One region of the Lactobacillus sp. IBH004 genome, then DNA from elsewhere that is predicted to be linked to it. Evidence: predicted binding sites of a transcription regulator. Region 1 holds the regulator's gene; each other region holds the start of a gene.

Evidence for each region. The regulator LexA, encoded in region 1, represses DNA repair genes until DNA is damaged. The targets are predictions, from matches to a motif close to CNAACANNTGTTNG.
Region 2: the regulator LexA is predicted to act here: its motif matches at 4,714-4,727, upstream of recA (recombinase RecA).
Region 3: the regulator LexA is predicted to act here: its motif matches at 4,363-4,376, upstream of LDX54_RS00880 (replication-associated recombination protein A).

The regions. Positions count from the first base shown of each region.
Region 1 covers NZ_CP110217.2:1,145,446-1,155,768, forward strand. The annotation lists gene LDX54_RS05730 (ABC transporter ATP-binding protein) at 1-404, opposite strand, end outside; gene LDX54_RS05735 (ABC transporter transmembrane domain-containing protein) at 406-2,160, opposite strand; gene LDX54_RS05740 (YneF family protein) at 2,233-2,448, opposite strand; gene LDX54_RS05745 (DUF896 domain-containing protein) at 2,517-2,765, opposite strand; gene lexA (transcriptional repressor LexA) at 2,908-3,531, shown strand; gene LDX54_RS05755 (MerR family transcriptional regulator) at 3,569-3,943, opposite strand; gene LDX54_RS05760 (hypothetical protein) at 4,003-4,302, shown strand; gene LDX54_RS05765 (nucleoside phosphorylase) at 4,528-5,295, opposite strand; gene rplS (50S ribosomal protein L19) at 5,393-5,740, opposite strand; gene trmD (tRNA (guanosine(37)-N1)-methyltransferase TrmD) at 5,858-6,583, opposite strand; gene rimM (ribosome maturation factor RimM) at 6,573-7,088, opposite strand; gene rpsP (30S ribosomal protein S16) at 7,153-7,425, opposite strand; gene ffh (signal recognition particle protein) at 7,513-8,940, opposite strand; gene ylxM (YlxM family DNA-binding protein) at 8,945-9,286, opposite strand; gene LDX54_RS05800 (amino acid permease) at 9,651-10,323, shown strand, end outside.
Region 2 covers NZ_CP110217.2:682,321-692,643, forward strand. The annotation lists gene LDX54_RS03515 (helix-turn-helix domain-containing protein) at 1-503, shown strand, start outside; gene pgsA (CDP-diacylglycerol--glycerol-3-phosphate 3-phosphatidyltransferase) at 531-1,091, shown strand; gene LDX54_RS03525 (ABC transporter ATP-binding protein) at 1,251-2,429, shown strand; gene LDX54_RS03530 (ABC transporter permease) at 2,431-3,054, shown strand; gene LDX54_RS03535 (osmoprotectant ABC transporter substrate-binding protein) at 3,068-4,003, shown strand; gene LDX54_RS03540 (ABC transporter permease) at 4,003-4,662, shown strand; gene recA (recombinase RecA) at 4,814-5,923, shown strand; gene rny (ribonuclease Y) at 6,055-7,686, shown strand; gene LDX54_RS03555 (hypothetical protein) at 7,834-8,505, shown strand; partial or broken gene LDX54_RS03560 (IS3 family transposase) at 8,525-9,737, opposite strand.
Region 3 covers NZ_CP110217.2:182,443-192,765, reverse strand. The annotation lists gene LDX54_RS00895 (response regulator) at 1-500, shown strand, start outside; gene LDX54_RS00890 (NAD(P)-dependent oxidoreductase) at 544-1,542, opposite strand; gene LDX54_RS00885 (AEC family transporter) at 1,562-2,641, opposite strand; gene LDX54_RS00880 (replication-associated recombination protein A) at 2,962-4,284, opposite strand; gene LDX54_RS00875 (SLAP domain-containing protein) at 4,447-5,970, shown strand; gene LDX54_RS00870 (SLAP domain-containing protein) at 6,165-7,688, shown strand; gene LDX54_RS00865 (hypothetical protein) at 7,898-8,743, shown strand; gene LDX54_RS00860 (BspA family leucine-rich repeat surface protein) at 8,811-10,323, opposite strand, start outside.

The DNA of each region.
Region 1 (10,323 bases):
CCAGCCGGAGTTTGATCAAAGTAGCGCATTCCCAGAGTATGTAATTTTTGATACAATTCCGCACGCAAGCCTTCAAGCGATTTTTCAGAACCTAGGGCAAAGAAGTACTCGTATGTGAATTGTAAAATTCCTTTGACAACTGAACCAAAAGCATAGAGAAAACCAGCAAATAATATTATTTGAGTGGTTACATCTGCTTTTACCAAAAAGTTATCTAAAAAATACTGTAAGCCATATGGCAGCAGAACATTAATTATACTTACTAAAAGCGCTCCAATTCCGGCAATAATCATTTCGTTCTTAAAATGCATTACAAAACGCAAAAGGCGCTTAAAAATGCTGAGCTGTTCTTTTACTGGTATTTCTTGAGACCAAACAGATTGAAATGAGTTTTCATCATCCATCTTATTCACCCACCTTGTCTTCTAATTCCTGTCTTTGCCACATATCAGCGTACCAGCCATCTAGTTTGAGTAACTGATCGTGAGTACCTCTTTCAACAATGCGGCCGTCTTTTAATACTAAAATTAAATCGGCATTCATGACAGAAGTAAGTCTGTGTGTCGCAATTAAAGTTGTCTTGCCTTGTCTTTCTTTCTTTAAAGAATGCAAAATAGCCATTTCTGTTCTGGCATCAACAGCAGAGAGAGCATCATCTAAAACTAATATTTGACTGTGCTTAAGTAAAGCTCTCGCAATCGACATCCTTTGCTTTTGCCCACCAGAAAGTGAAACACCATTTTCACCAACCAGGGTGTTGTAGCCACCCGGCATTTCTAAAATGTCATTGTGTAAATCACTCTTTTTTGCGGCAGTGATAATTGCATCCTTATCACTATCTGCATTTGAAAATGCAATGTTCTTTTGAATACTAGTAGAAAATAAATAATTATCCTGCGGTACATAAGAAATTTGCCGCAATAAAACATTAAGTGGAATTTCTCTAATATCATACCCATTTAGAGTTATCTGGCCATCATACTTGTCAAATTCTCTCAGCAAAAGCTGAATTATAGTTGTTTTACCGGCTCCAACTTTACCAACAAGTCCCAAAGTTTGTCCCGTTTTTAGAGTAAAATTAATATTATTCAGCACTTGAACATTTGGTTCATCCGGATATGCGAAAAATTTAACGTGATAATCAAGATCCCCTGCTATGTCCTTAGCCGAAATCTTTTGATCTGCAAATTTATCAGTAATTTCTGATTTTTCTTCCAGCAACTTTTCTATACGGTCGTAACTGGCACTACCACGCTCTAAGATATTAAAAAGATAACCAATCGCAAACATCGGCCAAACCATATTGCCAATATATGCAATAAAAGAAACCAGTTGACCAATGGTAAGAGCTTTATTGAAAACCAAAAGACCACCATAAATAATGGTAATAGTATAGGTTAAACCAATAAGCAATGTTCCTAAAGGATCAAACAGTGAATCCCATTTAAAAACTTGTTTATTAATTTTAATGGTGTCTTCAACCATCTGGTCAAAAGCGGCAGTATCTTCTTGACCCTGACCAAATGTTTTTAAAACTTTAATACCTGAAACTGATTCCTGCGTTTTATTATTCAGCCTTGAAAAAGCCGCTTGGGATTTGTCAAATGCATCGTGAAGCCTGTCACCTAATTTCCAAGCTCCCCAAGCTAGAAATGGTAATGGCAAAAGAGCAACAATCGTCAGGCGCCAATCAACAAATGCAATCATTGCAACCATAGTCGATACACTCATGATAAGAGAATCCACCAAAGTTAAAACACCTTCACCCGCAACTTCCTGGACAGCTGAAACATCATTTGTGGCATGAGCCATTAAGTCCCCGGTTCTGTGACGTTGATAAAAAGTACGATCCATCGCCATAAAGTGATCAAATAATTTCGATCTCAATTGCAATTCAAGTTCAGCAGCTCCACCCCATATTTGTCTACGCCAAAAATAGCGAAAGCCATAAAGCAAAAGAGCGGAGAAAATAATAGCTAAAATTAACAGACTATATTCTTGCCAGCTAATGTGACCCTTATCCAATTGATCTGCCATTAAGCCTAAAATTCTCGGTGGTACTAAGTTAACAACAGATGTAAGTGCTAAAAATGTAATACCGATGAGGTAACGCTTTTTCTCTTTTTTAAAGAACCATCCTAATTTAAAAAATATTCCCATTATTCACCTTAAAATTCAGTAAAAAAGCGGAGAAATTATTCTCCGCCGCACTAATTCAATCTAGTAAAATTGTTATTTTTGGTGCTTCATCATGTTCATCACTTGGTTGACCTTCTTAGCCGAAGGCTTTTGGCCCATTTGAGACATCATAGCAACAATCATATCTTCACTGATTGGCGGATTATCTTTAAAATATTTTTTCATATATGATCTAGCACCATAGAAGCCCCCTACAAGGCCCAATAATAGTGCAATCACAATCAGAAAAATCGCTAATCCTAAATTCATAAAAAATCACCTCAATTTGTCCAATAGTTATATCTTACCTAAAAAATAAGGAAAATTAAAGATCAAAGTTAATCTTTTCTTAAACCTTTTTTTCTTTGAGCTCGCTTTGCTTTCTCAGACGTAATTTCCTTACCATTCTTGTCAATTATGACTAAATTTTCAACATCTTGCTTGAAGCCAGCTCTAAAATTTTTGATAAATTCCTGGTGTAATTCCTTACGTTCTTTCTCTTCAGCTTCAGTTAAGCCTACGGATTTCTTTTTGTGATAAAGCTCATTAATACGATTGATTAATTTTTTTTCGGGATCTTCACTCATCTTTGCACCTCTCAATTAAAAAATTCTACCTTATTTTGGCAACGAAAAAAAGTATAAATTTTTAGAACGTTTGTTTGCATTATACGAAATATTTTGCTAAAATTAAATATATAAGAAAACGTTTATAATACTGGAGATAATTATGACAACTAAACAAAATACTAAGCAGTTGCAAATTCTACGCTATATATATGAAACAGTTGAGGACAGAGGATTCCCTCCTACTGTACGCGAAATTTGTCATGCTGTAGATTTATCTTCAACTTCAACTGTACACGGCCATTTATCTAGGCTAGAAAATAAAGGTCTACTGATCAAGGATGCCACCAAACCAAGAGCTCTGGAAATAACAGATGAAGGTAAAAAAGCAATTGGCGTCCAGCCGAAAGAAATTCCCGTAGTTGGTGATGTCACAGCTGGTCAACCGATTTTGGCTGTTGAAGATATAGAAGATTACTTTCCCTTACCTCCAGATCTGGCAAACGATGCCGGAGATCTTTTCATGTTGAGAGTTCATGGTGAAAGTATGATCAACGCTGGTATCTTAAACGGAGACAATGTCATTGTCCGTAAGCAGTCTTCAGCAATCAACGGAGAAATTGTAGTGGCTATGACCGATGAAAATGAAGCAACTGTAAAACGATTTTACAAGGAAAAAGGTCACTATCGATTGCAGCCTGAAAATGATACGATGGCACCGATTATATTGTCAAGTGTTCACATTTTAGGTAAGGTAGTTGGTCTATACCGTAATACTATTATTTAACAAAAGAACTTTATAGCATTATTGGGATAAATAAAAATTATTTTTTACGAGTTTCAATAATGCTTTTTATTTGCAAAATTTCTCCTACTTCTTCTAGCACTTTTTTCTGCATTTTTAATTTGTTTATTTTTGCATTTATAACAGCGATTTTATCCTTAATTAACTTTAAGTTTTGTTTACGCTGCTTTTCAGTACTACACGACTCATCGTGTAGTTTTTTTATGTCCTTTATTTCTTGAAGTGAAAAGCCTAAGCCTTGGAACTCTTTAATTGCTTCAAAAGAATCAGTTTCGTTTTCAGTAAACCAATAGTTTTTTCCCTTACGACCAGGATTTAATAATTTTAAATAGATATAATGTCTAACGGTATCAGGTGTAGTATTTTCCTTTTGAATAAATTCTTTCAAATACATAATTATTTCCTTGACGTTGGGTCGACCCCAGATGGTTAAATTTTTGTGGAGGTATTAAAATGTCATATCTTACAATTTTATTTAATATTATATATAGTGTTATCATGATCAGCGCCAGCTTTCTATCTTTTACTAGTTTGCCAATTTGGCTAATCATGATCAACGTTTTGTCCGCATTAGGCATTATTGCCGGAAGTTTTCTAAAAAAACCACTTTTAACTAGTATATTTCTAGTAGCAGTTTTACTTACCGCTCTAGCAAATGGAATTTTTCTTTACGGACAAATCACTTGGTCTCACTGGTTTATCAGACTTATTTTGACTATTATTTTGATTTGCTTGAACTTTAAGTATTTTTAGATATTTATCTAGCAAAATTCCTGTTAATAGTCAAGCGTAACTTCTCAAAATACTGTCATGATGGCAAGAAATTGACTTTCCACAACTAATGCTTTAGATCTATTCACAAACTTTATATTGAAAATATACTTCAAAATGTTGTTTCTAAAGCTTTTATGTTATTTGCTTGTGAATTGTGTGGCTGTTTCACTTTGGTTCCACAGCAGTATTTTTTCACAAACTTGGTTAAATTTCCTTAATAATATTTGCTGCCAAATTGATAGCAGTCTCATGAGCATCCCTGCCCCAGCCTCTGTCATCATGTTTTTCTAGGTCTTTAAGAGAATCCGCTGTAAATAATATTTGTGCAAAGTCGACCCCTCTAAATTGTGCACACGCAGCCATTGCTGCACATTCCATCTCTACACAAGAGGCTCCCAACTCTTTAGCCTGCTTTACTTTCTTGACAGTTTCCCTAAAGAAGCCATCAGTTGTCCAGGTAGTTACTTCTTCAACCTTAAGACCTTCTTCTTTCAGCAATTTTTTGGTCTTAGTTAAAAACTCTGACTTTAAGTCAATATATGTTCCTGGTTTCATATAGTGGAAAGAAGTGCCCTCATCTCTAATAGCTTTTGTAGGCACTAGAAAATAGTTTTCTGGTAAATCAACTAAGCAGCCTGCTGATCCTATTGCTAAAATTTGTTTAACACCATAGCTTATTAACCAATCTAATAGCTCTACAGCAGCTGCAGCACCTATCTTTGCCTGACAAAAAGTAATTTTTTGTCCGTCTAAATCAACCTCATAAATTGGAGTTTCTCCTTCAAAGCAGTCAAAGCAACCCAACTTTTTATGAGGATAACGAGCCAAAAAAGCACTGATCACAGCAGGAGTTAAAAATGCAAACAGCAACTTGGGCTGAAAATGAAAGTTATTAATTTCTTGTTCGTGATCTGGTTCTAAAACAGCCCTCGGATCAGTATCAAAATTTAACATAAATGGTTCTTTCATAATTCTCCTCCTCAATAAAAATATATTGCTAAAGATTTTAACATAAACAAAAAAGAGAATCATCCCTTTTGGAAATGATTCTCTTTCACTTAAGCGTAAATTAACGACGCTTTTCTGCAATTCTAGCAGACTTGCCGTGACGATCACGTAAGTAGTAAAGTTTAGCACGACGTACACGACCATGACGCAATACTTCAACTTTAGCAACACGGGGATCGTTTACAGGAAAAGTACGTTCTACGCCGACACCAGATGCCATTTTACGCACTGTGTAACTGGCACCAATGCCAGTGCCCTTACGCTTGATAACTACGCCTTCAAACATCTGAATACGTTCATGTGAACCTTCGACAACACGCACATGAACACGAACTGTGTCCCCTGCACGGAAGTCAGGTATATCATCACGTAATTGTTCTTTAGTTAATTCTTGAATTAATGGATCCATTTTTATTTTCTCCTTCTGCGGCATTCATTAGCGTTTTCTACGTCAGCGGAATACCCCTAACTATTAGTGCAAAATAAATTTACACCTCAATCATACTAGCAAAAATACTAGGTAAAATCAAGTTTGATCTTCTTCTTGTTTTATTTCTGCCATCATTTTTTCTTCTTCTGCACTTAAAGCATGTTGCTCAAGTAAATCTGGTCTGCGTAAATAAGTTGCACGCAATGCTTCTTTATGACGCCACTGCGCAATTTTTTGGTGATTGCCTGAGGTTAAAACCGCAGGAACTTTCATTCCTTGAAAATTCTCCGGTCTAGTGTATTGGGGATATTCCAGTAACCCATGAGCAAAGCTTTCCTCTACTGGTGAAGCATCATTACCTAAAATTCCGGGAATTAACCTGACTGTAGCGTCTATCATACTCATTGTTGGCAGTTCACCACCTGTCAAAACATAATCACCGATTGAAACAATTTCATCAGCCAAATCATAAACGCGTTGATCAAAGCCCTCATAATGTCCGCAAATAAATGTGAGATTTTCTGCTTGAGACCAATCCTGCGCCATTTTTTGATTAAAAGTTTTACCCTGCGGCGCGGTAATGATTACTTTGCCCTTATTTTTAAGTGCATCAAGTGCTTTTTTGATCGGCATAATTTGCAAAACCATACCAGCACCCCCACCATAAGGACTGTCATCAACGTGATGGTGAATATCAGAGGTAAAATCACGAAAATTGACTAAATTGAGCTGCCATTTGCCATCATCTAGCCCACGCCCAAGCATCGAAGTCGTGAGCGGGGTAAACATGTCAGGAAAAAGAGTCAATACATTAATCTTCATTGCGTAATCCTTCCAAAAGTTCTACAAATATCTTTTTATGTGCAATATCTATTTTCTTAACTACTTCATCAATATAGGGGATTAAATATTCATTACCATTTTGTTCGGTAACTTCCCAGACATCGTTTGCACCGGGAGTCTCAATACCAGTTATTTTACCTAAATCATTGCCTGACTGATTATCTATGACTGCACAACCCAAAATATCGCGGTAATAATATGCGCCATCAGGCAGGTCATGTTGATTTTGCTTGCTGACAACTAGCGTTTTTCCTAGCAATTTTTCAGCGCTATCAATATCAGTTATTTCATTAAATTGCACTAGCCAAAATTGCTTAAAAGGTCTACCGCATTTAACAGTTAATTTGGTTTGCGGATTATCCTTTAAAGCTAGTTCTTGGTTTGAGGCAAAGCGTTCTTCAGGAAAATCAGTAATCAGAGCAACTTTTACCTCTCCTTTTAGTCCATGGGTAGACAATATATGCGCAACATCATAAAATTGCATAGTTTCTCCTACTCAAAGAAAAAAGCTTGAAGCAGTTGACTTCAAACTTTTAATAAACGATTCACTATTTATTGAACTTTGAATCATGCAGCTTCTTCATTAAGCCTGCACCTGAAAGTAGTGAACGTACAGTATCTGAAGGTTGTGCACCCTTCTTTAGCCATTCAAAAATTTTATCTTCATCTAATTTCAATTCCTTAGGAACGGAAACTGGATTATAATAGCCAACTTCTTCAATAAAACGACCATCACGTGGCATTCTGGAATCAGCTACAACAATTCTGTAAAATGGTTTTCTCTTGGCACCCATACGGCGCATACGAATTTTTACTGACATAAAATTATTTCCTCCTAAAAGTTACGTTAAATAATATAGCACGTATTTTTAAAGGTGTAAAGTGTTTTTACTTAACAGGTGCTTTTTTTATGAATGATACCTCTTGACCTTCATCCGTTTTTTCTTATTCTTCTTAAATTTCTTCCCCATGTGACGCATAGCCATTCGTCCCATTGGTGAATTCATTCCGGGCAAATTATCCATTCCCTTAAAATTACCCTTGGTAATTTTACTCATCATATCTCGGGCTTGTTTAAATTGCTTAATCATTCTGTTGACTTCAACAATTGGCCGACCAGAACCAGCGGCGATTCTCCTTCTGCGACTTGGATTGAGCAATTCGGGATTTTCTCGTTCTTCTTTAGTCATAGATGAGATGATCGCTTTTATGTAGACAATTTGTTTTTTATCAAAATTAACATTTTTAAGCTGGGGATTGTTAGCCATTCCTGGAATCATCTTCATCAATTGATCAAGAGGACCCATTTTTTCAACTTGTTCAATCTGATCGACAAAATCGTTGAAATCGAAGGTATTTTCCTTCATCTTTTCAGCAACTTCTTCAGCCTTTTTAGCATCATAATCCTGCTGGGCTTTTTCAATTAAAGTCAGCATGTCGCCCATGCCCAAGATTCTTGATGCCATCCGGTCAGGATAAAACGGCTCTAAGTCAGTTAATTTTTCACCCTGTCCGGTATAGATAATCGGTTTCCCAGTAACCGCTCTGATTGACAGTGCAGCACCACCACGAGTATCGCCGTCAAGTTTGGTTAAAATCACTCCCGTAATATCTAAGCGGCTATCAAAGCCTTTGGCAACATCTGTTGCTGCTTGACCTGTCATTGCATCCACTACCAGCAAGATGTTGTCTGGCTGAGCAACGTTTTTGACTCGTTCAAGTTCTGCCATTAATGGTTCATCAATTTCCAAACGACCAGCCGTATCAATGATGACATAGTCATTTTTATTTTTATCAGCTTTGTTTAACCCATTTTGGACAATTTGAGCGACGTCTTTTTCGTCTCTTTCACTATAAACAGGGACTTTTAACTGGTCACCAATTTGCTCAAGCTGGTCAATGGCGGCTGGACGATAAACGTCGCCTGCAATTAACAGCGGCCGCGCTTTTTCTTTTTGCATTAATCTGTTAGCCAACTTGCCCACTGTGGTAGTTTTACCAGTACCTTGCAATCCTACCATCATGATAATAGTGGGAATGTGCTTAGACTTGTTTAAGGTTACGGCACTTTCCCCCATCATCTTGGTTAATTCGTCATTAACGATTTTAATAACCTGCTGACCGGGATTAAGGCTTTCCTGAACCTCTTTACCCAAGGCTTCTTGTTTAATCTTTTTGATAAAATCTTTAACAACCTTAAAGTTAACGTCAGCCTCAAGTAAGGCCAGTCTGATTTCTCGACTAGCGCTGTTGATATCTTCTTCAGATATTTTCCCTTTACCGGTTAAATTTTTTAAAGCTTTTTGAATTCTCTCACTTAAATTTTCAAATGCCATAGAATTATTCTCCCCTCAGTTGGTTTATTAAATCGGTAGTTATTTGCAAAGCTAGGTCTGACTTCCCTTTCTGAAGTGCAGTCGTAACTTTAAGCAATTTGTCTTCTATCATGTTGTAATCTCTTTGCATGTGCAATTTATCTTCGTATTTTTTAAGCAGGCGCCGGCAACGACGCAAATTGTCGTATACAGCTTGACGAGAAACTTGATGGTTAAGAGCTATTTCTCCTAAAGATAGGTCATTATAATAATAATCTTCAAAATAATCTTGTTGACTCTTGGTTAAAAGACTACCATAGTATGCGTATAGATCGCCTAGCATTTCATTTTTTTCAAGTTCGTCCATTACTCTCACCTTGAACCAGTATAGCAAAAATGTCAGAAGTTGACGATCTTGAAAGCCAAATTTAAGTAAATGAAAAATATAAATTCTTGCTTTCTGAAATGTAAATCTGTATCATTATTTTTAATTTGGTTTTGGGGATACGTATGTCAATTTTTGAATAAATTATCCCTTAAAATTCTAAAAACGGTACATATTATTATATAATTTCGTACCGTTTTTTATTTGGAATCTCTGCCAAAATATCTGAATGAGGTAAGTTAGTAACAACTGTTTAACCCGTTCGCATTTAAATATTAGCAAGTGCTTTTAAAAACGCAGTGTATTTTCAAACAAATTATAAACTAAAGTTAAGGGGTAGTTTAATGTGAATTTATGGCAATTAATGAATCGCAAAGAAGATCCAGGCATTTATCAAGAAAAAGACGGTCACTTAGTTAGAACGCTCAAGGTGCGTGACTTCCTGGCACTTGGTGTGGGCACAATTGTTTCTACTTCAATTTTTACTTTGCCTGGAGAGGTTGCGGCTTTACACACCGGTCCAGCCGTCGCCATATCATGTGTGATAGCATCTGTTGTCGCTGGTCTGGTAGCGTTTGCTTATGCAGAAATGGCTGCTGCTATGCCTTTTGCAGGCTCTGTTTACTCATGGATTAATGTTATTTTCGGTGAATTTTGGGGCTGGTTTTCAGGCTGGGCTTTACTAGCAGAGTATTTGATAGGAATGGCTTTTATCAGCTCCGGTTTGTCAGCCAATTTGCGTGCACTAATTGCTCCACTCGGCTGGAAACTACCTGCTAGTTTAGCTAATCCATTAGGTGTCAATAGCGGTTTATTAGATTTGGTCGCTCTATTAGCCATTTTATTAGCAGCCTTTCTAGTTAGTTTTGGCGTTTCTAAAGCCTCTAGAGTTGAAAATATTCTAGTAGTTGTCAAAGTGCTCGCTATTTTACTTTTTGTCGTTGTTGGCTTAACAGTTATCAAAAAAGCTAATTTTATTCCTTTCATACCTCATTATCGCGCCACAAGTCACGGCCCTT
Region 2 (10,323 bases), 460 kb from region 1:
ATGGCGTAAATCAAAGTGGTCAGACTTTAACAGCTGGTCAAAAGCATACTTTACGAATTCCAGAAACTGCGCAATCTGTCGTCGTTACATTTAGCAACGCTCTGGGAACATCAGTAACAATTGGTGGCAGAAAAGTACCATATACAGCTCAAAATTCGAGTCTTTCTTTAACCTTTTATATTGGCAAACAGCGTAATAGTCAAAATACTCAAAGCAACCAACCACATCAAAGTCAAAATAATTCCGGAACTACGAATAATAATTCAGGACAGAGTAATTCGAACCAGCAAAATCAAGAACATAGCCAAACCAATAATTCTAATGGTAATAATGGTGCAAGTTCGAGTACAAATAATGGTCAACAAAATACTCAAAATAATCAAAATTCCCAGAACAATGGTCAATCAAATCATGATAACAATCAATCAAATAACACTGATCATAATAATGATTCTGGCCATTCCGGAGGTACTTCCTCTAGTGGAAATGATGATAAAAAATAGTAACTATTTTTGGAGGAAAAGTTAAGAATGAATTTGCCTAATAAGTTAACGGTTTTTAGAATATTATTGATTCCGGTTTTCATGTTAATTGTTATTTTTGGTGGTGATGCCAGTTTTAAAGTTGCTGGTACTACTGTTTATTGGAGATTGGTAATAGCTGCGATTGTATTTGCAGTTGCTTCTGCAACTGATTGGTTTGATGGTCATATTGCCAGATCACGCAACTTGGTTACAAATTTTGGAAAGTTTGCGGACCCTTTGGCTGACAAAATGCTTACTATGACTGCATTTATAATGTTAATTTCCTTAAAACTTGCTCCATCATGGGTTGTAGCAATAATTGTTTGTCGTGAATTGGCTGTAACTGGATTGCGTTTGATTTTGGCTGAGAATAAAGGGCAAGTTATGGCTGCAGCTATGCCTGGTAAAATCAAAACGACATGTCAAATGCTTTCAATTATCTTTTTGTTAATTGGTGACTTTTATCATATAGGCACTATCTTACTTTATATTGCACTGATTTTTACTATCTATTCTGGCTGGGATTATTTCCACAGTTCATGGGATGTTTTTGAAGGTTCAATGTAAATTAAAGAAAAATTTAGTTTTATTAAAAAGCACTGTAAGGTAGTGCTTTTTTTGTGCTTCTTTTTAATACAAAAAAGAGCATAAAATGGTCAATTGTTGATTATGCTTCATTTACTTGTTAGGATTAAATTAAGGAAATATTGAAAAGGAGGAAAATTTATGGGAGAAAAAATACCAATGGTTGAGTTCAAAGATGTATCCAAGATATATCCTAAAATGAAAAATCCGGCTGTTAACCATATCAGTTTTGAAATAGATAAAGGTGATTTTTGCTGCCTAATTGGCACCTCCGGTTCAGGAAAGACTACTTTGATGCGGATGATTAATCGCATGAACAGCGTAACTAAAGGCGAGGTGCTGGTTAACGGCAAAAACGTTAAAAGTTTTAATCCCGTCAACTTGAGACGTCATATTGGGTATGTTATTCAAAATAATGGTTTGATGCCTCATATGACTATTAGAGAAAACATTATTTTGGTACCCAAGCTATTAAAATGGCCTAAGGAAAAATTAGCTGGTGAAGCGCAAAAGCTAATTCAAATGGCTGAATTGCCGGAATCATATTTAGACAGGTATCCGACTGAGCTATCTGGCGGTCAACAACAAAGAATTGGAGTTGTACGCGCACTGGCAGCAAACCAAAATCTAATATTAATGGATGAGCCTTTTGGTGCATTAGATCCGATAACTCGTGAAAGTTTACAGAATTTGGTACAAAACTTACAAGTGCGATTAGGCAAAACAATTGTTTTTGTCACTCATGACATGGATGAGGCATTAAAGCTTGCAACTAAAGTAGTTGTTTTGCATGATGGGCAGTTGATTCAAGTAGGAACGCCTGAGGAAATTTTACATCATCCTGCAAATGACTATGTTAAAAGTTTGATCGGTGAAGAGCGCCTGTCCGAAGCAAAATATGAAACCGTAAAAGTTAAAAACGTGATGCTAACTAATCCGATTAAGATTGACTTGGGTGCTTCTTTATCTGATGCCTTAACCATGATGAAGGAAAACCGTGTTGATACCCTTTTAGTGGTTGATAACAGCGATCACCTGAAAGGCTATATTTCAATTGATGATTTGCAACGAAATTATTCTAAGGCAAGCAGCGTTAGTGATATCTTGATTACTAAAGTAAGCACAGTTGGTCCGGATGAATATTTGCGTGATAACTTTAGTCGTATTATGAGCCGTAACAAGAGTTATATTCCGGTAATTGATTCTGATAATAAATTAGTCGGTATAGTTACTCGTGCAAGTTTGGTTAATGTCGTTTATCAAAAAATATGGGGCGATAAGGGCCACACGCAAAATAATACGGGAAAAGAGGCGAACTAAAATGTCAGCCTTTTTTGCACAGCATGGCTCAGAATTATTGGTAAAAACTTGGCAACAAATATATATTTCAGCTATTTCACTGGGCTTGGGAATTGTTGTAGCAGTTCCATTAAGTATCATATTAATGAAATTTCCGCGCGTGGCAAAAGTCGTGATTGCTATTGCCAGTATGTTGCAGACGATACCAGCTTTGGCTCTGCTTGCGATCATGATTCCATTTTTTGGTGTTGGTAAGCTGCCCGCAATTATTGCACTTTTTCTCTATAGTTTAATGCCCATTTTGCGGAATACATATGTTGGTCTGATGGGGGTAAACCCGGACACTATTGATTCTGCACGTGGCTTAGGTATGACTAATCTGCAATTAATTTTGAAAGTTGATATTCCTTTAGCAATGCCTGTAATCATGGCGGGAATAAGACTTTCTGCTATTTATGTTATTGCGTGGGCGACTCTAGCTTCTTATATAGGTGCTGGGGGCCTTGGCGACTTTATCTTTAATGGCCTTAGTTTATATCAGACTGATCTAATTTTTGGTGGTACCATTCCTGTTATCATATTGGCACTTCTAACTGATTATCTCTTGGGTAAGCTTGAACGTAAATTAACACCAAAAGGAATATAAGGAGGTATTCATCATGAAAAAGTATTTTAAAAAGATATTCCTGATGATAACAGCCTTGTTTATTATGTTAACTACTAGTGCTTGTGGCTTGCCTGGACTTTCTGATAGTCAAGGCAGTCAGGAAAATATTAGAATTACGGCACTAACAACTACTGAATCACAAATTATGGCTAATATTGTTGCCCAATTGATTGAACATGAAACTTCATACAAAACTTCAATTGTTAATAATTTGGGTTCTGCTCCTATGCAGCATCAGGCTCTAATTCGTCATGACGCCGATATTCAAGCTGCTGCTTATGATGGTGGTGAATTAACTGCAAATCTTTTATTGCCAGCTATTAAGGATTCCAAAAAGGCAAATGATACAGTCAGACGTGAAGTAAAAAAGAGATGGGATCAAACTTATTTGCATACATATGGCTTCGCTAATAATTATGCTTTTATGGTGAGAGCAAAAGACCAAAAGAAGTACCATCTGTATCAGATTTCTGATTTAAAGAAAGTTAAAGATAAATTTTCTTTCGGTGTAGCATCCGAATGGGTAAATGCTCCAGGAGTCGGTTATCCTGCTTTTCAAACAGCTTATGGATTAACCTTTTCTAAAGCACACCCAATGAATATCGGCTTAGTATATTCTGCACTGAAAAGCGGTAAGATGGATGTTATTCTAGGCTATTCTACTGATGGCCGAATTGATAGCTACAATTTGCACCTGTTGAAGGATGATAAGCATTTCTTTCCGCCATATAATTGTGGCATGCTAATTAATAACTATTTATTAAGAGAGCATCCTGAATTAAAGGCAATTCTGGCAAGATTAGTGGGTAATGTGAGTGTTCATGATATACGTAAAATGAACTTCCAAGTAGATGACAAGCTACTTGAACCCGCTACGGTTGCACGGCAATTTTTAGAAAAACATAATTACTTTAGGGGGGAGAAATAATGTCTCATTTATCTTTATGGCAGCAATTTATTTATTATTATGTCCATAATGGTAGTTATGTATTAGCACAATTTAACCGGACTTTTTTGATTTCAATCTATGGCGTTTTATTTGCAGCTATTATTGGTATACCGGTTGGAATTTTTATTTCGCGCAATGGACATTTAGGAGATTTTGTTGTAGAAATTGCGAATTTTATTCAAACGATTCCTTCGCTTGCCCTTTTGTCTATTGTAATGATTGGTTTGGGCCTAGGCGTTATGACCGTTATTGTCACCGTTACGCTTTATTCACTTTTGCCAATTATTAAGAATACATATACTGGTATGAGGAACGTTAATAAAAATGTCATTGATTCAGGAAAAGGAATGGGAATGACAAAGCTGCAACTACTTTATATGGTGAGATTACCGCTCTCAATGTCTGTTATTATAGCCGGCTTGAAAAACGCTTTGGTCATAGCTATTGGTATCACTTCAATTGGTTCGTTCGTTGGAGCAGGTGGCTTAGGAGACATAATTATTCGCGGCACCAATGCTACTAATGGCAGTGCGATTATACTAGCTGGTGCCCTTCCTACAGCATTGATGGCAATCTTGGCAGATGTGATTTTGAATTTCTTGCAAAAAGTTTTGGAACCCAAAGGCCTTAAAAAATAAATTAAAAGTTTTTTGCATTTTTTTCGTATTTAATAATGTGAATAAAAATAATAAACATTTGTTCGCCTTTTTTCTTGCAAATATACACTAAAGCAAAGTATAATTATTACGTACTAAATTAAAGAAATTTTGATAGAGGAGGACAAGAGTCTTGGCCAAGGATGAAAAACAAGCTGCACTGGAAAATGCGCTTAAGAAAATTGAAAAGAATTTTGGTAAAGGCGCTGTTATGCGTATGGGTGATAAAGCTGACACCAAAATCTCGACCGTTCCCTCAGGTTCGCTTGCTCTTGATGCAGCTCTGGGAGTTGGCGGCTATCCCCGGGGTAGAATAGTAGAAATTTACGGACCAGAATCTTCTGGTAAAACAACGGTTGCATTACATGCAGTAGCTGAAGTGCAAAAAAGAGGTGGTACAGCCGCTTATATCGATGCCGAAAATGCTATGGATCCGGCTTATGCGGAGGCATTAGGTGTTGATGTTGATTCACTTATTTTGTCTCAGCCAAATACTGGTGAAGAAGGTTTACAAATTGCTGATACGTTGATTACAAGTGGTGCAATTGATATTTTAGTTGTTGACTCTGTTGCAGCACTTGTGCCTCAAGCTGAAATTGACGGAGAAATGGGTGACAGTCATGTTGGTCTGCAAGCTCGTTTAATGAGTCAAGCTCTGCGTAAGCTTTCGGGTAACATTAATAAGACCAAAACTATTGCAATTTTTATCAATCAAATTCGTGAAAAAGTTGGAATTATGTTTGGTAATCCTGAAACTACTCCTGGTGGTCGGGCACTGAAGTTTTATGCCACTATTCGTTTGGAAATCAGAAGAGCGGAAAAGATCAAGCAAACCGGTGGAGAAATTACTGGTAACCGTGTAAAAATCAAGGTAGTTAAAAACAAAGTTGCACCGCCTTTTAAAGTTGCTGAAGTTGACATGATGTATGGCAAGGGTATTTCACAGAGTGGTGAACTGTTGGATATGGCGGCCGACAAAGACATTATAGCCAAGGCCGGCTCCTGGTATTCATATCACGATGAACGAATTGGTCAGGGCCGAGAAAATGCTAAGAAGTACCTTGAGGATCACCCTGATGTCTATGACGATGTCCAAAAGCAGGTACGTCAAGCTTTCGGTATTGATGAAGAATCAGTTGCTGAAAGAGAAGATCCTGAAAAAATAAAAGCCAAGAGAGCCCAAAAGGCTGCTGATACAGAAAAGGAAGCTTCTGCTAAAAAAGAAGCAGACAGCAAAAGCTAATTACGAGGAAATAAACCTTGACCTGTGAAAATGGGTTAAGGTTTTTTCATGTCGTTTGACATAAGTCCCATCGTTCTTTATTATTAATATTGTGTGAATAATCTAAAAAAATAAAAAAGGCGATAGAAATCATGATAAGTAAATTTTTGATTCCCGTCGCGATAGCTATAATTTCAATTATTGTTGGCGTTGTTGTAGGATACTCTATTCGTAAAAGGATCTGGGAGAAAAGGGCTCAGAACGCTCAAAACGATGCCGACCATATTTTAACCGAAGCAAAAGCACGAGTTGACGCTGCTAAAGCTGAAGTCAATGCACAAAAGCAAGCAGCTGATGCTATTAAACAGAGTGCGCAAAACACTAAAAAAGAAAAAATTCTTGAAGCTCAAGAACAAATTCAAGACTATCGACAAAAAGTTGAAGATGAATTAAACGACAAACGTGACAAAATTGCACGCGATCAAAATCGCTTAACCCAACGAGAGGATACTCTTGATCATAAGAACTCTTTGCTAAAAGAAAAAGAGGATGATTTAACTAAAAAAGATGAACAGCTAGAGCAAAAGCAAACAGAATTAGCTGCTAAATTGCAAAAAGCTGATGAACTAGTTGAACAGACTACGCAGAAGCTATACGAAGTGGCCCATTTAAACAAAGAGCAGGCAAAAAAGCTTGTTTTAGATCAATTAGCAGATGAATTAGTTAAAGAACGGGCAGAGTTGATTAGTAATAGTAATCAAGAAGTAAAAGCTAAAGCTGACCATTATGCGCGCAAAATAATTATTGATGCAATTCAAAGTAGCTCGGCAGATACAGTAGCTGAAACAACAGTATCTGTAGTTGATTTGCCTAATGAGGAAATGAAGGGTCGAATTATTGGTCGTGAAGGACGTAATATCAGATCTTTTGAAGCTCTTACTGGAGTTGATCTTATAATTGATGACACTCCAAAAGTTGTAACTTTAAGTGGTTTTGATGCCATCAGGCGTGAAATTGCGAAAAGGGCAATGGAACGTTTGATTAAGGATGGACGCATTCATCCGGCTCGAATAGAGGAAACAGTTGATAAAGCTCGTAAAGAAGTAAACGATGATATTTACGAAGCTGGAGAAAGCGCTCTAATGGAGCTGGGAATTCATAAAATGAATCCAGAACTGGTTAAAATATTGGGTAGACTCAAATACCGGACATCTTATGGTCAAAATGTTTTGGGTCATTCAATTGAAGTTGCAAAATTAGCTGGTACAATGGCTGCAGAGCTTGGATTAAATGAAAAATTAGCCGTTCGCGCGGGATTATTACACGATATTGGAAAAGCAGTCGACCATGACATTGAAGGTTCACACGTAGAAATTGGTGTAGAACTGACAAGGAAGTATCATGAGCCGGATGTGGTTGTTAATGCAATTGCAGCACACCATGGGGATGTGCCTAAGTTAACATTTATTGCTGAATTGGTAGTTGCAGCGGATACCATTTCTTCTGCAAGACCTGGTGCTAGAAGCGAAAGTTTGGAAAATTATATTAGAAGACTTACCGACCTCGAGCAAATAGCAAATAGGTATGATGGAGTCAAACAGGCATACGCTATTCAAGCTGGTCGAGAAGTCCGCGTGATGGTTGAACCTGACAAGATTTCAGATGATCGTATTACAGTTTTAGCACGCGACATTCGCAATCAAATTGAAAAAGAACTTGATTACCCGGGTAATATTAAAATAACAGTTATTCGTGAAAAACGTGCTGTATCAATTGCAAAGTAAATAAAAGGATTGAATGCAAAATTCAATCCTTTTTTGTTTTGTAATATATCTTCAAAATATGGCGCAAATTAACATAAAAAAGCGCAAAAAAGCACATTTTGGTAAAATGAAAGGGTATACAATACGGATTGAATGGAGGAACCTGCTATGAATCTAAAAATAACAACTGAATTAAAAGATTTCCTACTAGAATTAGGTTACCCATTTAATTCAATTTCTGGTTTACTTGATTCTAGCGTAATGGACAAATATCTGAATGCAAAGTGGATTAAAAATTCTCATGTATTTGAAATGTTAGACAAAGAAGCAAATGATAAACAGCTGTTGAAGTGTAGTGATGTTCGTAATTTTTACCAATTTGTTCCTCCATATTTTGCAGCTTTGTCAAGCAAAAATGGCTTACAGGCAATTTCTCGCCTAGCAGCTTACCAGCAGCTTATAGGTCCAATTGAAATGGGAACTTTTGAGGAAGGTGAAAAATTAAGAATTCATATTAAATATTTGGACAAATATCGTAAATTTTCACGTTTTAGCCTATTAGTAGATCAAATTTCTTTAGTAAGTCTGATTAGAGCAGGTACAAATAAATGTGTTATACCCGTATCTATTGGGAGCAAATATGAGTATGGATCAAGAATAAATAAATATTTAGGTATTGAAGCTCAAAATAGCTCAGACAATTATTTGGTGTTTAGAAAGCATGATTTAGAGCAGTCATTTGTAACCAAAAATGATGTAATGTGGAATTTCATGGAGCCTGGTTTGAAAAAGTACATAAAAGAATTAAATATAAATCCTCCAATTTTGAAGTGCAACTAAAAAGTTAGACATTTTAATATTACGCAAGACTCAATGCACGATTCCGATATTTAATCGGAGTCGTGTATTTTAGTTTGTTTGATCTTCTGATATGGTTGAACCAGTAAACGTAATCATGCAGTACTGCCTGCATTTCTGCTAGTGAACTGATCTTAATGCGGTTGAGCTTCTCCCGTTTCATTAGGTTGAAGATGGTTTCTCCCGGTGCATTATCGTGGCAGTTGCCCTTGCGCGACATGCTTTGCTTAATCTTCATTTGCCTTAATTTAGCTTGATAGCCGCTGTGGCGGTATTGAAAGCCCTGATCTGAATGCAAAATAGGCTGGGCTGTTTCAGGCAGTTTTTGCTTGAGCTCTGCCAGCATGTCATAAACCAGCCTCATGTTAGGCGAATAGCTGACTTGACAAGCCAGTATTTCCAGTGAGGCCTCATCAATGACCGGTGAAATATAAACCTTTTTGCCTGAAGTCAGCTTGTATTCGGTAATATCCGTGTGTAAGACGTGGTAGGGTCTGGTTTCATTAAACCGCTGCTTTAAAATGTTTTCCTTGATTACGCCTTTAACAGCAGCGTATTTATCTAATCGGTTCAATCGGTGACTGCGGTTGTCGTAATAAGTTTTGCGGTTAAGGTGCAGCTTGGCAAGCAAAAGCTTTAACGGCACCTCAGGTCGCTCAGCCCGAATCTCCACGGCTATTCTGGTTTTTGCCGGTTGGTGAGCGTGGATATCGGGCAGCCACTTTTTTTAGGATTAAGTTATCCAATTCTAAGTCGGCTTTTTGTGCCTCTAGCTCAGCGACCTGACGACGCAATTGTTCTACTTCGGTTAGCTTCTTAGTGGGTTTAAGCTTCTTCTGACGCTTCTTTTTAGTCATGGTTGGTGGTCTCCCCTTGGATTTTGGGAGCAGCCCAGAGTAGCCTGCAGCCTGATAAGCCGCCAGCCATTGTCTTACTACTGACCGCGAAAGATTAAAAACTGCAGCTACCTGGAGTACTCCCATGTGATGTTCATGATAAAAGCGTACCACATTTAGCTTGAATTCAGGCAAATAAGTTTGCCGGGTGTGAGTAACCTTTAAAGCGGCTAAGCCATGTTTGCGGGCACGTTCTGCCCAGGCCCTAATCTCGGTATGATCAATGCCGTATTCGCGTTCTAGTTTAGCTAAAGAGGTTTGGTGGGATAAGTATTTACTGCAAATTTCCATTTTCAAAGCAGTTGAATATTTAGTCATGAAAAAAGTGCTCCTAATAGTCAGATTAATGTCTAACTATTATGGAGCACTTCAGCTAAAAAGATTAGCTCGGAGGTCTTTTTCCGTTATCAAGACAGCACACAAATAGCCAACAGGACAAAGTTGTAAAAAGGGACAGGTTTAATAGAGCCATCTCAAGTAATAAATCTATTTCCGAAAGCCAGTAACGAGGGCAGTGGGGCAAGTGGCGGTGATGACCAGCAGTGCGAACAAGGTCAGGGCGGTACAGACGACTACTGCAAATTTGGAATTACTCATGTGTAAGGAGAATTTGTAGCAGTGGAACATACGGCAGTAGTGAGCAGAACATAGCAAGAAAAGCTATTGACTGGGGTTAGTAAATGGCGTTGCCCAGAACGAGATTCATTCATCAAGCGAGAAAAAACAACGGCGAGAACTACTGTGTAGGGCGTTTAAACTTAAATGTATGTCGGCGTAAGCCGAAAGTTATAACCAGCAATTGCAAAGCAAATTAGTTAGATACTTTTTATTTTCCTCTTTATGCTAGGGGAAAAGTACCTAACTAACCGCTTTGCGGTTTTATTACAGGTGCTTATGGGGGTAG
Region 3 (10,323 bases), 960 kb from region 1:
CTGGTACCGAATTACTGGAACAATTTATTCAGCATAATCTCCATCCCAATGTCATTATGCTTTCTGCCGCCAAAGACAGTACCAACATCAATATGGCTTTAAAATATGGTGTTTTGGACTACTTGCTCAAACCTTTTTCTTTTAAACGTTTTAAAGAGGCAATTGAACATTTTTTAAAATATAACGAAGTATTGCAAAAAAACAACACGGTGTCACAAGGTGAACTTGATCATATTTTTATTACCCAAGATATGAATAACTTAAATGATGAGACTGGGTTGCCTAAAGGGCTTTCAGATTTTTCCTTAACCAAAATTAAAACTGCTATTTCCCAACTTGCTGGTGAATTTTCCAATCAAGATGTAGCACGACAGTCGAAGTTATCACGCATTACTACTAAAAAATATTTGGACTATCTGGAAAGAACCGGCAAACTTTCCACTAAAGTGCACTATTTAAAGGTTGGTCGACCAATTAAAATATACAAATTGAATAAATAAAAAAACAAGCTATTGTCGTAGCTTGTTTTTTATTAGATAAACTTTAGTCAAGTTTCACATCATTATCAGTATGACCAGTCTCTAATACCTGGTGGAAGTTCTCATAACTGACGTTGATCATGTCTGTTAAAGCAGGACTGGTATATGAACCAATATGAGGTGTTAATAAAACCTTAGGATACAATTCTGTTAATTGTCTGGTTAAATCATTAGTGATATTGCCATTATAATTATGGCCTAAAACTTCTGCTTCATCAGGCAGAACATCGCTTGCAAAGCCGGCAATTTGACCATCTTTAATTGCCTTAATCACAGCAGGGTAATCAGCCAGTTGCGATCTAGCAGTATTGACCAGAACCGCATTGTTCTTCATTTTACCTAGAAAAGCTTCATCTATCAAATTATCATTTTGCCCTGGGAAATATGGTACGTGAATTGAAACAATGTCTGATTGAGCTAGTAATTCGTCTTGACTTACAAACTTTACGTATTGTTTGGCAAAATCACTCGGATAAGGATCATAGCCCAAAACATTGGTCCCCATGCCATGATACAGTTGTGCTTCCGTAGCTCCAATTCTACCAGTACCAATGATACCTACTGTACTTGAATGAACTTCACCTGAAAAAGTGGCAGTCGAAACTGAAAAGTTTCCCTTATTAGTCAAGGTGGTAGCTAAGGCGGTATGTCTAAAGAGCATCATTCCTAAAGTCATAGCTAATTCAGCCACTGCGTATGGTGAATAAGCCGGAACGCGGGCAACTTTCATATCATATTTTTTAGCGGCCTTGAGATCAATATGGTTATATCCCACTGTTCTCGTGAAAACATATTTAATGCCCCACTCATTGAATTTAGCTAAGTTGGTTGCATCACCTACACAGTTGGCTCTGAGTAAAACTGCATCTGCTCCCTTAGCCGTTTCAACATTATCATGAGTTAACATGTCGGATTCCAGCTGCAATTCATAATTATATTTATTTAATTTTTTAAAATAATCAACTTCATTTTCGCGAACGCCATAGGCTACTATTTTAAACATTTTAAAATTTCCCTCCTAATTAATGAAATATACCAATTTGACTGAGAACGCCCAGAAAAGCGATCCATATTGGCATGGCAATAACCGCCATAATTGTTGAAATAAATGATGCATCAGAAGATAACACCGGCTCACGGTCAAAACTGATTGCATAAGATGATGCAACAGCTGCAGTTGGTGTAGCCATCATGATGATAATTGTTCCTAATGCAATGTAGCTAACAGGTAAAATATTAGTTACAGATAAAATAACTAGGAGCAGTAAGTTCAATAATGGCACTAATATAACCTTGTTAAAACTGTAGTACCATGAAGTCTTGTTGGCAGCAGCTTCTTTGAATGAAGTTGAACCTAAAGTAGAACCGATTGATAACCAAGCAAGAGGTGAAGCCAGATTTGCTAAATATTGCATTGGTTTATATAGCCAAATTGCGGTTTGGTCAATACGGTAAAACGCAACGTGAACTATTGGGGCATTGGCATTAATTACACCGTTAACTGCTTGTTTAACAGCTACTTGAGGCACGTAATTTTGGCACAACCATAAAATCAGACCCAAGAATGTAGCAATTACGACTGGGTTAACAAACATCTTCTTTAAGTTGCTGGCCTTCATCTTGAGTCCGGACATCTTGATATACGCATATGAATATAAAAAGATTCGGTAACCAATGTTAAAGATAGAGCTGTACATGATACCCTTAGGACCGAAAACAGCCCCTACAATTGGAATACCAAAGAAAGTAGTTGAACCAAATGTGGTTAATACTGCCAAAACATCCCTTTTATCTTTAGGGTATTTAACATATGAAAGTGGGGTCAAGAATATCAAAATGATATAAATTACAATTCCCCAGATTAAAACATTCATCCCTTGTGATAAAGTTTCATTACTAATTGGTTGCATGAATGAGTTAAAAGCCAATGCTGGTAACGCAACTGTCAAAACTATTTTGGACAATATTTTACCAAACTTTTCGGTGAAAATACCGCGTTTACGCAGGTAAAAGCCCAATAGAATAATGAAAATTGTTGACGTTATTGAACTGACAATCGCAACATTCGAAAAAGTTACTTTGATTGCTTGCGCAATATTCATTTTATTTCCTCCTATTAGTTATTCTTTTCACATTGATAATACTACTTATTTGTGAAACTAATAACTTTATCAAACTAAAGTAACCTTTTGTAACTTATGTAAATTTAAAAGCCGTGACTTGCTCATCTAATGTTAATCCCAAAATTAGGACAAATTCGAATTCATAGCAAACAGGCAAACCATTCAAATTGTGGTTTGCCTTCTTTAGTTGATGCTCGAATAGCGGTGTCACATTATAATCTAACTAATCAATTTTAGCGTCGTTTCATATTCTTTTGGCAATTAAACTAATGAAACCAGACTTTAGAAAAAGTTTCAGGCTAATTATCGTGTTCTTTATGCCATTCTTTAATTTGCTCCAGCCTTTTTTTAAAGCGGTCTTCATGACCTTGCGAGGTCGGCAAATAATATTCGTGCCCCTCTAAACTCGGTGGCATAGTTTTCATTGTTGTTAACTTGTCTTTAGCATAATGCGCCAGCTGGTAACCTTTGCCATAACCCAAATCTTTCATCAACTTAGTGGGCGCGTTACGGATCTGCAGCGGCACTGGTTCATCAATTGTCTTCTTAACGTCTTCTTCAGCGGCTAATCTAGCCTTATAAACCGCGTTTGATTTCGGCGCAAGTGACAGATAAATCACAGCTTCCGTCAAATGTACATCACATTCCGGCATTCCAATAAATTGGCAAGCCTGAAAGACGTTGACCGCTACGTTCAGCGCATTAGTATCTGCCAAACCAATGTCTTCACTGGCAAAGCGTACTAGTCTGCGTGCAATATAAAGCGGATCTTCTCCCCCTTCAAGCATCCGTGACAACCAATAGATTGCCGCGTCTACATCGCTATTACGCATTGATTTATGTAAAGCAGAAATAATATTGTAGTGTTCTTCCCCGTCTTTATCATACAAGACTGACTTTTGCGTGATTAATTGTCCCAAATTGTCCATGGTCACAGCGATTGTATTACCATTTTTGTTGCCGTTTAAAACTGCCATTTCCAGCGTGTTTAAAGCTGTTCTGGCGTCACCGTTAGCAAATTTGGCAATGGCTTTAATCTCCTGCTCACTGATTTTAACGGTTAGCTTGCCAAAACCGTTAGGGTTGTGCAAAGCATTTTGCAATAGCTTGATAATATCTTTGACTTCAAGCGGTTTTAAGACAAAAACCTTGCAGCGTGAAAGCAGCGCCGAGTTAACTTCAAAGGAAGGATTTTCGGTCGTGGCACCAATTAACGTGATACTGCCGCGTTCAACGTAAGGCAAAAAAGCATCTTGTTGTGCTTTATTAAAACGATGGATTTCATCTACAAATACCAGTGTTTTTTGCCCTACTTCGTGTTCAGCTTCAGCCTGCTTCATAATTTTGCGGATTTTAGTAATGCTGCTGTCAACCGCACTAAAGTTGTAAAAGCTCGCTTGACTCTGCCGGGCAATTATTTCAGCCAAAGTCGTTTTACCGACTCCCGGTGGTCCCCAAAAAATCATTGAGGAAACCTGATCATTATCAATGATTTCCCGCAATATTTTTCCCGGTCCCAGTAGCTGCTCTTGTCCTACAAACTGAGCTAGGTTTTGGGGGCGTACACGGTTAGCCAAAGGTTCATTTTGTCCATTATTTGCAAATAAGGATTCTTGCTTCATCATGTCATCTTCTTTTTATTTACTTTCAGACACTTACTAACCTAATTATACAAGCATTTGTTAGCAAGCAAAAATAATCGAACGCTTGTTTGAGATAAATTTATTAACTAGTTTGCAGTACAATGATATAAGTAAAGAAAATAGATATTATGAGGTGAAGATATGAAATTTTTCAAGAAAATTGGTATTGGCTTAGCCGCAACAGTGTTGACAATTAGTCCGCTGCTGCCAAGTCTAAATCATATTCAAACAGTGCAAGCTGCGCCAAAAGCACAAAAACTAGCTAAAAACAGAATTACTTTAGTCAATGACGCACCCGTATATAATCAATATGGTCAAAGACTTAAAGCAAGAAAAAACGGGAATTATTCTGTAATTGAACCAGACGTTAATGGTTTCTGCTATGTTTCTTCTTTTGATGTCGACTCCTTAGATTATTACGGCACAATAATGATTAATGGGCAAAAATACTATAAAATTGGTCAAGGAGAATATATTAATGACGGTGATGTTAATAACGTTAACGGTAAAAGCTCTAAGACCGATAAGCTGGTTTTGAATCATAGGTCTGCGATCTATACTAAAACAGGTAAACTAAAAGGCAAGACTCTACCAGTTAAATCAGTCGTTAACTATCAGGGCCAGGTTAAGCAAACCCAATCTAATCAAAAATATTATTTTGCAAAATTTAACGTTTCTGAGCAAAAGGCAACTTTTTATTACTTGCCGACAGCAACAGTTAATGGTAAAGACTGTTATGCAATAGGGAAAAATCGTTATATTAGAGCAAATAACGTTGATAGTATAGATGGGTATCCCCTTATGTACAATGGCGTGACCTATGCTACTGTTCTTAAAAAGACGACAACTCAAACTTTAACCAATGATTCTACTAAGCACGTTCTCAAAAAGGGTCAAAAAATTAAAGTTGATTTAGCGGTTCAACCTTGGGCAGAAGACTTTGAAGGCTATATTTATCGCCTGCACGATTATCCTAACGAATATGTTGGTCAAGGTTACATTAAATTAAGAAACTATTTGCCAACATCAAGTTACGATGAGCTTACATTCACCTATGTAAAGCCTAATACGACGACAAATACTAAATTCTATAATTTTGACGGCACTGCAACAGGCATCAGTTACAGGAATCGTAATCAAAGCCCCTTGACCGTTGATGGTCTTTATTACTTATGGGTACCTAGTGAAAAGAAAGCAGAATTGTTTTACCACTTTTTAACCTACAGAACAGACAGAAGCTATTTCGTTAATAACGACGGCACTGATCTTAAAAAACCAGAGCTTGACAAAAACAATAAACTAATTGAATCGACAGAAGATAAGATTCGCTATACTAACAGTTTTGTCAAAGCTAGTGATGTTACTTTTGCCGGTGGAATTAAACTTACCCCTCTCAATACTGCCAAAGACGCTGAAAGCGAGCAGAAAGTAGCAACAGATAAGGATAAGCAAGAATTGCAAAGAAAATTTGAGGAAAATAAGAATAACAAGAATGTTAAGTGTGAGCAACAAAGTGCAGTAAGTAATTATAATAATGCTTTGATGATTGCTTCTTCTGTTTTACAATTTCCAAAAGCAACAATTGCACAAGTAAAACAGGCAATTTGGCTACTTGACACAACCAAAATTCAATTAAGTACTTTAAACTTTGCCGAATGGAGTTAAATTAAAAAATAGAGTTAGTCCACTTTTATGGTGGATTAGCTCTATTTTTATTGCTTAATTTGAAAATTAGTTTACCCTTGCCAAAATATTGTAAACCAGACAAAAGTTCTAACAATTTATATAATAAAACAATTTTAAGCAGCAGTTTAGGGTACAATGATATTAACATAAGTAATTTTTTGCGAGGTCATAAAATGAAATTTTTCAAGAAAGTTGGCATTGGCTTAACAGCCCTGGCTCTATCCACCACTCTATTTTTGCCATATACCGCTAACCCCCAAACAGTAGAAGCAGCTCAGAAAACCAAAGGAAAAGTCACGCTGCTTGAGAGCGATTATGTTTACAACCCGTCAGGCCATAAAATAAAATTGAAGCAAAATCGGGGTACACATAGCTATAACATTCCTAACGGCTTTAGCTCTGATCCCAAGGGCTATTTGACTACAGAAATGATAGTTTATGATGATGACAGTAGAACCAGCTATCCCTACTATGGCACTAAAAAAATTAACGGACAAAAATTTTACCACTTGGGGCATAACTATTACATTAATAGTGCTAATGTTTTAAAAGTCAATGGGCGCAATATCACACAAGGTAAATTGACTATCAAACACGATGCACTGATTTACAACAAGACTGGCAAAACAACGGGAAAGAAACTAAGAACTAATACAGTAGTTAAGTACCAAGGAAAAGCTAAGACTGCTACTAAAACACCCAAATATTTTTACTATCTTAAGGATGTCGCAAGGTACTTCCAGCCCAAATACGTACCTGCCCACAAAATAAAAGGAAAATATTTTTACTCCTTAGGACATAACAGTTACATTAAAGCAGCCAACGTCGGCTACATTAATGGCCACATTGCTCGCTACAACGGCACTGTAAATGCCACAGTCACTAAAAAAACTTATACTACAACAATAAATTTTTCTGCCGCAAAGCGGAAACTCAAAAAAGGACAAAAGATTAAACTTGATTTAACTGTTATTCCTTATGAAAGTGATGGCTTCGAGGGTTATATATACAGATTACATGATTACCCGGATGAATATGTTGATGAGGACAATGTTAAGCTGAAAAGGAATCTGCCTATCATTGATTATCGCGACTTAGTTTATACTTACGTTACGCCAGTGACAGACAACAGCGTTGAACTTTATGACACAGCTGGCAAGACAATTGGTAAACGTATTATAAAGCCGCAATACAGTAATCTTTCAGTTGATGGCTTAATGTACCTCTGGGTACCTGAGGAAAATAAGGCGGAACTGTTTTATCATTGTTTAAATTACAGTGACGCCAGTGTGATTGATGCCAACCAACCAAACCCGGTGCCAAATTCAGAGCCAACTTATCCTGCAAAAAAGCAAGCACTAATCTATGGCAATAACTTTATTAAGGTTAACGCTGTGAAATACGTCAGTGGATTAAGGCTAAAAGCCCTGAATACGATTGAGCAAGCTGAAAATGGGCAAAAGATTGCGACAGGAGCTGACAAACAGGAGCTGCTCACACTTTTTAATGAAGGAAAAAATCTAGCAAAAAATAGTGCTTATGATGATCTTATGTCTAACTATGATTGTGCCTTAAGAAACGCTTCTGCTATGTTAAGGTCTGATAAGGCAACTGTCACGCAGGTAGATGAAGCTGTCTGGTATGTTAAAACCGCTAAAGAGCAGCTGACAACTATGTCTACTCCTCCCGGTGATTAAATGGCTACGGGTCAGAGCAATATTAGTTTTACTAAAATAGTCCAAGCAAATATAATAGACAATATGTAGAGCATGGCAAAAATGAGACTATCAGTTTAATGCTGGTTCATTAGCTACTAATTATTAAAAAACAGCTATCAACTGATAAAAAGTTGTGACAAGCCTAGCGATAAAGGATATTGAAATCAAATTTAAAGGAGTAAATCAAAGTGAAATTACATAAAAATATTATTGTTGCAGCTGTTGCGGGTATTACCGTTTTAGCGCCAATTATTAGTCAAACTTCAGCTGTTTTAGCAGATGTGGCTGCAACTAACGAAACAAATACAAATACTAATACCAACACTAATACAAATAATCCAGACACAAGTGCAACAGATAAAACTGAAACTCCTGTAGCTGAACCAATTTCGCAACCTATCCAAGATACCCACGTATTAATATCAGAAATATCTTGCCCTGTAGCTGAACCAATTTCGCAACCTATCCAAGATAATGATCCCGAACCAAAGACCAATATCCACAAAACTAAGAAAACTTGGTCAAAACGCCACCAAAAAGCAAATAATTATTTCAATAAGAACGTCAAGAAGGGGCAGAAGCTAACGAATAAGACTAAAAAATTAGCCCTTTACAAGAAGATCTTGAAGCATTTTAAAAATTATAAGACTAAGTATGCCAAGACTTTCAAGAAATATCTTAATGCAGAAATTAAATGGTTAAACAGACAGATTAAATTGGAAAATGTTCCTACTACTAAACCATCGGGTGATTTGAAGCCACAACCTGTACAAAAGCCAAAGAAAGCAAAAGCACCTACAAATGATCATGGTGGGTGGTTTGACACTATTATTTATAAGATTTATTTGCAAGATTATAAATATTATAAGAAATATCCTACACTTTATAAAAAAGATGTAAAAAATGATATTAAAGCTTTGAAGAAACGAGGCTACAAGTTTAACGCTGACTTATCTGATAAGGGTTATAAGAAGCATAATAAAAAACTAGAAGACCATGACAATCTTCTTATGGATGAAGGCAAATTAAAATAATCTTCAGTGTCCTCACTAATAGAACAAAAGACTAATTCGCAGTTAAAGCGAACTAGTCTTTTTTATATTATTTAAGCTTGAACCCTTTAGGCAGCTGGGGCTTTTTGCCATTATACATAACATAAGTTTCTTTAGGACTCTTTTTAGCCGAATGGTTATACAGTTTTAGCAATTGCTTTTCAGTATACTTCTTGCCCCGAGGCTTGGCAATTGTGCCTTTGCCAACAGCTTGAATATGTTTAAATCCTTGACCTACTCCTGAACTCTTACGTAAGCGGTAATGCCCAAGCTTGACAACAAAGCCTTTGGGATTGCCAGCATTTTTCAAAACCTGACTATTATGGATATTAAAATGACTTAAATCAACTCCAGCGAGCTTCTGATCATTAGTAAACATTTCCGTTGAATCGTACATTTTTGGTAACCGCCAGCCACGCAAATCAACAAAAACAAGATTATCACAGTCCATAAACATTTGGCTGACCCTGGTAACCTGGCGTGTATCCCAAGTATGCAGGTCAAGCTGCTCAAGACTTTTTGCACCCTTAAACATCCTAAGCATATCAGTAACTTGGGCAGTATTAAAGTGCCTCAAGTCAATGTCTTTTAGACTGCTGTCGCCACTGAACATTGAATTCATCCAGCGTACGTTCTTGGTGTTCCAACCCGTTAAATTGAGTTTAACCAAAGAACTGTCTCCAGAAAACAGCGAGATCATATTAGTAACGTTGCTGGTATCAAAACTACTTAAATCTAAACTAGTAACAGCCGGATTGCATGCGAACATTTCTCTCATATCTTTAACTTTACTCGTATCAAAGTGACTGAAATTTAGCTGATCCAAGTGAGCGAATTTTGCAAACATCCCCGACATATCTGTAACATTACCAGTATTAAAGCCACTTAAGTCAAGTTTAGTTAAGTTAGAACACCCTTGAAACATATTTTTCATACTGGTAACGTTTTTGGTGTCCCAATTAGCCAAGTTTAAGTGAGTAACTTTACTACCCGAAAACATTTCTGCCATATTTGTCACTTGACTGGTAGCAAAACTACTCAGATCAAGACTTGACAAATTTTGGGTACTGGAAAACATATCGGACATATTATTAACTTTTCTGGTATCAAAGTGCTTAAGATTTAGTTCAGGAACTTTTATTCCAGCAAACATACCAGCCATGTTAGTGACATTACTAGTATCAAAATTAGCCAGATTAAGTTCTGCCACATCGCTATCCGCAAACATCTCTGCCATATTGGTCACTCGGCTGGTAGCAAAACTACTCAGATTAAGACGTCGCATCGGACTGTTTCTAAACATACCACTCATATTAGTGACTTTGCTGGTATTAAAACTGCTCAAATCTACTTCTGTTAAGGCTGTGTTGTCAAACATTCGTTCCATGCTAGTCACTTGGCTGGTATCAAAGTGACTAACATCAGCTTTAGTTAGTGCTTTGTCATTAGTAAAAAGCAAAGCCATATTTGTCACTTGACTAGTATCAACTTTGTCGAGACCTGTAATATCCTCCAAATACTCAAGACCGGCAAACTTTTCTGCCGAATTCGGAGCCATTTGA